One region of the Brevibacillus ginsengisoli genome, then DNA from elsewhere that is predicted to be linked to it. Evidence: predicted binding sites of a transcription regulator. Region 1 holds the regulator's gene; the other holds the start of a gene.
What was found. Region 1 encodes Rex, which represses fermentation and respiration genes when NADH is low (regulators of the CRP and FNR family bind a similar motif). Its sites were predicted from a motif close to TTGTGAAATATTTCACAA; they were not measured.

Region 1 (4,218 bases):
AGGTTTTAGAACGATGCCGAAAACTTGCTAAACATAGCGAAAGGACGAAGGGTCATACTACAGTTACACCCCAAGGAGGTGAGCGTGTGAAACTGCCGACGACAACCCTGGATCCAATGGAGTCGTTGCTACAGGAGTACACCGTTTCCTGGGCAGGGTTATCATCACCGCTTAGAGCATTACCTCAGCCATCAACAATTGATTATCGCCACACCTCATTGAAACACATTTGGCGGAACTGCCACGATGGAAGCTAACCAAAATACCCCTACCTACACTTTTTGCCGCACCAAACTCCCGTCAATGCTCTGATGGGAGGACTTTTTCATTCATCTCCATGAGGGTGAAACTTATCGATTCAGCTTTTGAAACATACGATTCGCTTCAAAAATAACTTGTTCTTCATCGACCGTCAGAAGTTCGTTATTTCGCATGATAAATTGACCCGCAACAATCGTATCGGATACGTCACGTCCATTGGCTGCGTACACCACATGCGAGATAGGGTCATGCGCAGGATGGAAGTGAGCTTGGGCACTGTTGAGCATGATCATATCCGCTTGTTTGCCGACTTCAAGTGAACCAAGCTTGTCTTTTTGGAAGACACCGTCTGCTCCAAGGATCGTTGCCATACGAAGTGCCTGTTCGGCTGGAACGGCAATCGGATCATGGTTCACACCTTTATGAAGAATAGCTGACAACTTCAGCTCTTCAAACAGGTTCAGGTTGTTGTTACTGGCTGAGCTGTCTGTTCCAAGCGATACACTGATGCCTTTCGCAAGCATGTCAGGAACCCGAGCTACACCACTCGCCAATTTTAGGTTGCTCACGACGTTATGAGATACTTTCACATCATATTTTGCCAAAGTATCGATCTCTTCATCCGTTAAATGTACGGCATGCGCCACAAGCGTTGGTCGTGAAAATACTCCCAAATTCTCCAGATGGGCTACTGGACGAACTCCATAATCCTTCACGTTTTGCTCCACTTCAAAAGCCGTTTCGGACATATGAATATGCATCGGAAGGTCCAACTCATGAGCGCGTTCAAGAATTTGCGTAATAAAATCTGGTGTACAAGTATACGGCGCATGTGGAGACATCATCACAGTGATGCGTCCATCTGCTTGATTGTGCCAGTCACGGGCAAATCGAGTGGCTTCTTCTAGTTTGGCCTTACGCTCTTCAGCTGAGCAGAATCCAATCATACCGCGGCACAAACGAGCGCGCATACCAGAGTCTTGTACAGTTTGGGCCACTTCATTCATGTGATCGTACATATCCACAAAGGTGGTTGTACCTGTACGGATCATTTCGATAATGGACAAATAAGCTCCCCATTTGACGTGATCAGCCGTAAATTGAGCTTCGAGCGGCCACATCTTGTCTTCCAACCACTGCTGAAGCGGAAGGTCGTCCGCATACCCGCGCAAAAGGGACATTCCCACGTGTCCATGAGTATTAACAAAACCTGGGAGTATGTATTTATCTTTCCCGTTAATGATTTCATCATAGCCAGACAGATCCGCTGGGGTCTCACCTACATATGTAATGATATTTCCTTCGAAAGCAACTGCTCCATCCAGAATCACATCATTCGTTGGATTCACGGTTATGATAGTAGCATGTGTAATGATCGTTTTCATTTTCTTAGGACTCTCCAATCATTGTGTGATATACAAACCTTTAGCCATTAGGTAAGGTAGTACGCTAAGCTTTGCAAACTGGATGTCACATCCGCGTTATGCACTCGCACATCCTTTTCCATTCGAAGATTCATTGGCGCAAAATTAAGTATCCCTTCAATTCCCGCTTCGACTAACAAATTCGCTACTTCCTGCGCTGCCTGAGCAGGTACAGTGATGATGGCCAAACGAATTTGCATGCTGGACACGACTTCTTTTAGGGAGTTCATCGAATAAATTTTTAAGCCGGCAATCTCTTTTCCTTGCTTGGATTCATCCGCATCAAAAATAGCGACGATCCGCATGTTGTCCTTCAAATAGACGTTATAGTTACTGATCGCATGTCCCAGGTGACCTGCCCCCACCAGAGCAACATGGATTTCCTGGTCAAGCTTTAGAATTTGTCTGATTTTCTCGATAAGATAATCGACATCGTAACCAATCCCTTTTTTCCCAAAATCCCCGAACGCGGCTAGATCTTTACGGATTTGGGCCGGATTCACGTCTAATATTTTTCCCATTTGTTGAGAAGAAACCGTTTTAACGTCCATTTGCTTCAATGAAGTTAAATAACGCAAATAAATTGGAAGTCGATTGACAACTGCATCTGAAATTTTAGGTGCTTTCATGCTCCAATTCCCCCTCTCTATTCCTTTTTACGCTTTAAAACCTTGTAGTCTTTTCCATTGGATAAAATCGTAATCGTTCCGTGTTGTCCTGTTACGTATGTTTCCGCCCAGGATTCGCTTAATCGTTCCATGATCTCCGACTGGGTTCCCTTGAATCCGTTCTCCAAGATTCCGGACTCGATAACAGCCACCTGCGCGTCCACTTTACTTAAAAACACCTGCGAAGAGGCTTGATTGCTTCCCTGATTCGCCACCTTTAGAATCTCAGCTCGCAAAAGTTTTGGATGGCGCTCCAGGAGTCTTTCTTCACTTTTTTCTCCAATGCCGCTTGTGAATAGATACTTTATTTTATTTTGCCGTAAAAGGAACACCAGAGAATGATCTTGTGGAGAAAGAAATAACGGCTCACTTGGATTGAGTACTTTTATGGTGATCTCATGATCGAAGGCCAGCTCATCTCCTTCCCGAAGAAGGACTAGTTTTTTAGCTTGACCAATCGGAACGACATGGCGAATGGATCTGCTGATGGCTTCTGGTATCATTACCGTGTCAATCTGTAAGCTATTGGCGAGTGTCTGGTAACCTCCCGCATGGTTGGGTAAATCGTTGGTAATGATGACATAATCCAGTTTGGTTACTTTGCGTTCCTGTAATAACTCTATCAAATCTGAAGCATCTTGTGCACTGCCTGTATCAATCAGCAATTTCTTGCCATTCGGGAAGCGGATCAGTGTGCTCTCTCCCTCATTCAGCGGGAAAAATGTTGTCACCATGCCGATAAAGTCATTCTCATTTTCGCTCAAAATGGGGTCGTCCACTTTGACGACATTCTTCAGATGCTCATCTATTGTGCAGGCCGCAAGTAGTAAAGTAAGAATCAGAAGCAATGGGTACGTATATTTCATGGAACCAACCACCCTTATAAAACAGTTGGTTCATTCTATGACTCTTCGTCCACTAGCATACCGTTCAAAAATGGTCGAATCATTTCACGCAATTGTGTCCAGGTACCTGTCTTCGTCTGAAAAGGCGGTAGCGACTTCAAGAAGGATCGTCCGTACCTGGATTCGACAATGCGGGTATCAAATACCACAATGACTCCACGATCTTGATGATGGCGTATCAGACGTCCTACTCCTTGCTTGAATCGTATGATTGCATGAGGTAGCGACAAGGCCATGAACGGATTTTTCTTCTCTTCCTTTAGTTTCTCCGAACGCCCTTCCGTTAATGGGTGATTTGGCGGCGCAAAAGGCAACCGAACGATAATCAGGCAACTTAAAGCATCACCCGGTATGTCTACCCCTTCCCAAAAGCTGCTCGTCCCAAGCAATACCGTTCGTGGCTCCCGCTGAAACTTGCGAACTAATTTGTTTCGATTACTGCTGTCGATGCCATGACCTAACAAGGTAATGCCTTCCTCGTCCGGCAATCTTGTTTTCAGCCCATCATATACCTGACGAAGCATGGAGTAGGAAGTAAACAAGATGAGTGTTCTTCCCTGTGCAGCCAAAATTACGTCAATACATCCCTGAATGACAGCATTGAGATACTGTCCATCACTTTCCGCAATAGACGGCAAGTCAGCAGGCAGTAACAGCAATCCCTGTTCTTCATAATGAAACGGAGACGGCAGCGATAGCGTACGATAATTCTTTGATTGCTTGGGATCAAATCCGAATCGTTCCACTAGGTAGTCAAAGCTATTTTTCACCGTCAACGTCGCTGAAGTAAGAATCACACTACGTTTCTTCTCAAACAATTGCTCTCTCATAGCTTCGGCGATATCGAGTGGAGAGCTGAACAGGAAGAGATGTTTGCGGGATGTGCGTGATTCAATCTCCATCCATTTTACCAAGTCTTCTCTTTCTTCCACGAGCAGGATATGAATTGCTTGAGTTGTT
Region 2 (4,218 bases), 290 kb from region 1:
GTTACCCGGTCCTACACCAAGAGCAGGTTTACCGCTGCTGTATGCGGATTTAACCATTCCAGAACCACCAGTTGCCAGGATCAAGGATACATCAGGGTGATTCATTAATACTTGTGTTGCTTCTACAGAAGGGTATTCAACCCATTGAATCGCGTGTTTTGGAGCACCAGCTTCAATTGCTGCATCCAACAAGGTTTTTGCAGCAGCCACACTGCATTTTTGTGCAGATGGGTGGAAGGCGAAGATGATTGGGTTTCTTGCTTTAATAGAAATGATAGATTTGAACATTGTAGTAGAAGTTGGGTTTGTTACTGGTGTAACACCTGCGATAATCCCGATTGGTTCAGCGATTTCTACATATCCATCTGTTTCGTTTTCGTGAATAACGCCTACAGTTTTATCGTATTTGATGCTATGATAAACATATTCGGTAGAGAAGATGTTCTTCGTGATCTTGTCTTCGAAAACACCACGGCCGGTTTCTTCCACAGCCATTTTAGCCAATTCCATGTGTTTATTTAATCCAGCCAAGGCCATAGCCTGCACAATGCGGTCTACTGCTTCCTGATCAAGTTTCATCATTTCATCAAGAGCTGTTTTGGCGTTGGCGAGCAAGCCATCAATCATGCCATTTACGTCTACAGTAATTGTTTCTACTGCTTTAGTATCCGCTTTGCTTTTCATGTGAACTTCATCCTCCAATAGTGAGCTTTGAATGGTAATCGCAAAACAGAAAGAGAGTGGAAAGGAGACTTTGTGAAATAATTCACAAGTATAATGGCGATTGTTTTCCAGGTAGTTCGTTTTCCCCCTACCGAATCTCTTTGCACACTCATAATATAACGTTGTGAAATAATTCACAAACCCTATTTTACGAGATTATAATGATTTATCTGCTGAATTAACCGTTTTCACTCCCTTATAGATAGGTTTTTCGCTGTTCGAATAAGGTTTTTAAGAAATTTACGGTGGGGGAATAACAGCATTAGGTGTAGAGAATTAAGTCAGTAGAGTATACACAGGATTGTGACGTTGATCTCGAAACATCAGATTGAAAAATGGAAGCCTTCGATTCATCTTGAGGTTTTTTCTTTTATTTCTAAGACTATGTGCATTCAATCTCTTGCGTCATTTTCGGCAAGTGAGCCAGTATTCGGTTTCAATTCACCGATATTGTGAGAAATAGAAGGGATGATGGTTCTATAAGCAAAATGATAGTAGAGAGTTGTTTATTACCAAATAATGAAACGTATCATTCTTTGAGAGCGTATCCTTATTAGGAATACAATTGTTCAATTAAAGAGCAGAGGAGACGAACTTTTGATAAACACATTAAAATTAACCGGGTTATTTCTGCTATTTGTAGCGGTGTTATTAACAGGTTGTAATGGAAATGGGATAGAACTCAAAGATGGGGATAAAAACATTACCGTAGAGATGGATGAGGTAATTTCTAATTACATCATTCAAAAATACTTATCTTCATATGCTCACACAGAAAAACAGTTTGAAGTCCATAAAGTATATGGCACTAGTGAATCAAATGGAGTCTTAAGTGTCTATATGTGGTCTTATTATGGTGGTTTTAATAAATCCTCTGGTGAAGAAATCCAATCCGGACATTCTTTGCCTGCTGTCATTCGGTTAAAGAAGAATGATGCGCACTACTCTGTTATCGAATATATAGAACCTCAAGACGGTGATTTGTATCAGTCTTCTTTAAAAAAGATGTTTCCTGAAAAATACTTCAAATTGGCGCAACAAGATATTGGAAATATAAAGGATTTACAAAAGGAGATGGATACAAAAGTGCAACAATGGTTAGGAGAATAGAAATAAACGCCAATAAAAGGACCATAATCAGGTTCTTTTTCTTTTTTACTGGATTATCAACAGAGCTATTTCTAAAAAAATCCTTGGTCGCCATTGAAAACGCTCTATTTAAGTTACATTTTTTTTCACTAGGAAAATGAGAGGGAAGAGGGTAGAATGAAGGCGCAGAAAACATGTGAAATATTTCACATAGAATCTTCTCACTATGGAGGCAGTTATTTATGTCTTATCTCAAACCTGATGCCATTGCCAAAGTCACAGTTGAAACAGGATTCAAAAAAGCCACAATGCCAATCAGTCAAACACTCGTTTTGGGATTCTTGGCAGGTGCTTTTATCTCACTTGGTTTCTTGTTAAACATCCGGGTTGCTGCTGTCTTTCCTAAGGAGTGGGCCGGTGTGGGTTCATTTCTGGGAGCTTCCATCTTTCCATTAGGTCTTATTCTTACGTTACTCGCGGGTGGAGAGCTCTTGACAGGGAATATGATGGCCGTCCCGCTTGCCCGGTTCGCCAAACGAATTAGTTGGCAAGCTCTTGTCACCAACTGGTTCTGGGTAACCCTCAGCAATCTTTTGGGAGCTTTGTGTGTCGCGTATCTGTTCGGACATGTGCTTGGTTTGACGGAGACTGGGCCATATGCTTTGAAGACGGTTGCCATAGCCCATGCGAAACTGGAGGAAACCTTCTTGCAATCCTTCATTTCAGGGATTGGTTGTAACTGGCTAGTTGCTTTAGCCGTCTGGTTAGCATATGGAGCCGAGGATATGTCAGGCAAAATCCTTGGAATCTGGTTCCCGACCATGGCGTTCGTCGCTATTGGATTTCAGCACGTGGTAGCCAACATGTTTGTGATTCCGGCAGCCATCTTTGCTGGACACTTCTCGTGGTTGGATTATTTGAGAAATTTTGTCCCTGTCTTCTTGGGAAATGCCGTGGGTGGAAGTATATTTGTAGCGGGTGCATACTGGCTTGCTTATCTGAAAAACGATGAAAAAGTAGAATCTAGTAATACCATCAAACCTGTACAAGTGAGGGGTAAGAATTATGGTTGACCTATCGTTGTCCAGCATTCTCATCCGTTTCGTGCTGGGTGGGGGAGCCGTGGTTGCTTCAACATTTTTAGCTCGCAAAATCGGTGGAACCATAGGCGGAATCTTTGCTGCCTTTCCTGCTGTTTATCTTGCTGCTGTGTTGACCATTCGTCTTGACGCTTCCGGCAGCGAACTGATTAGTCGATCGATCGCGCTTTCCAAAGGGGCACTGATCGGAATGGGAATTAACATCCTCTGCGCTGTGGCGGTGGGCGTAATGAGTACCAAATACGGATGGAAAAAAGGCTTGGTTCAGTCAGTCGTCGGATGGTTGTGTGTATCCATTATTGTTTCTTATGTATCGACACAAATTGGAGGCTAACCAAAATGGAACGCAAACGGATGATACTTAGCTTTTTCTTGGGTGGGATTGCCGTTGTGCTCAGTTATCTCATTTCTAGTCTATCTTCCTGGAAGGTCTTAAGCGGTATCGCTGCCACTTTTCCATCAGTCATGATCATCTCCGTCATGATGGTCGGTTTAACTTATGGATCTCACAAAGCGGCGGAGATTGCCAGGGGATCTGTCTTCGGAATGGCTGGTTGCGCTCTCTGTGTGATAGTCGTCCTGATATCTCTCATGGTCACCAAAATCTGGTGGCTAAGCGTTGTCTTGGGATTACTCCTATGGTATGTTGGGGCATTATTCATTTATCGTATAAAAGAAGCTGTAAAAGCGTCCTTAATAAGTAGGAAGAATGTAAATAGCCGGTATCCTGTACACAAGGATTCCGGCTTATTGTTTTATATAAACGAGTAAATTCCTCTCAAAACTCATCTTGCTCATGAGTTTAAAAACTGGATGATACCGCTGCGGATTTTTTCTTCAATAATGGGATCGAACCGAGAAGGCAACCCGTAACAAAATATAGACTCTTCCGGTTCATAACCACCTTCCTCTAATTGTTTCGCTGTAACGACATAACCGATCGTACCGTTACTGTAGGGGATAGGCAGTATCTTATTGGCAAAATTATTTTTAATGAATGAACCGTATTCCACTACGATTTCTGCGTTGAACGCCAGAAAAGATAACCCATCTGCGATATCTAACCTCGTCAATTTTAAAGGTATTGACTGTTGCAATCTTTCCGGCTCATCCAATAGTTTTTGGGCCCATTTCTTCACGATTCCGGTTTTTGATTGTTCGATTTGCCTTAACTCTTTAATAGAAGGCACTCTTTGGAAGGGAAGATCGATAGTCTTTTGACTGCAACGAAGTTCATCAATAGTTACTGGCTTTAGCGAGGTATTAACAATACGGATGACTTCTTCAGCAAGAATATGGCCCAATA

Region 2: a site for Rex is predicted at 2,007-2,024, ahead of ACQCN2_RS05845 (formate/nitrite transporter family protein). Genes of this name have one in related genera too.

Annotation. Positions count from the first base shown of each region.
Region 1 is NZ_JBNJQR010000002.1:187,866-192,083, reverse strand. It holds gene ACQCN2_RS04515 (amidohydrolase) at 351-1,646, opposite strand; gene ACQCN2_RS04510 (redox-sensing transcriptional repressor Rex) at 1,694-2,314, opposite strand; gene ACQCN2_RS04505 (ComEC/Rec2 family competence protein) at 2,332-3,219, opposite strand; gene dinG (ATP-dependent DNA helicase DinG) at 3,255-4,218, opposite strand, start outside.
Region 2 is NZ_JBNJQR010000002.1:480,944-485,161, reverse strand. It holds gene adhE (bifunctional acetaldehyde-CoA/alcohol dehydrogenase) at 1-684, opposite strand, end outside; partial or broken gene ACQCN2_RS05855 (IS1595 family transposase) at 1,158-1,280, shown strand; gene ACQCN2_RS05850 (hypothetical protein) at 1,321-1,833, shown strand; gene ACQCN2_RS05845 (formate/nitrite transporter family protein) at 2,055-2,885, shown strand; gene ACQCN2_RS05840 (DUF3147 family protein) at 2,878-3,246, shown strand; gene ACQCN2_RS05835 (DUF3147 family protein) at 3,252-3,683, shown strand; gene ACQCN2_RS05830 (hypothetical protein) at 3,707-4,218, opposite strand, start outside.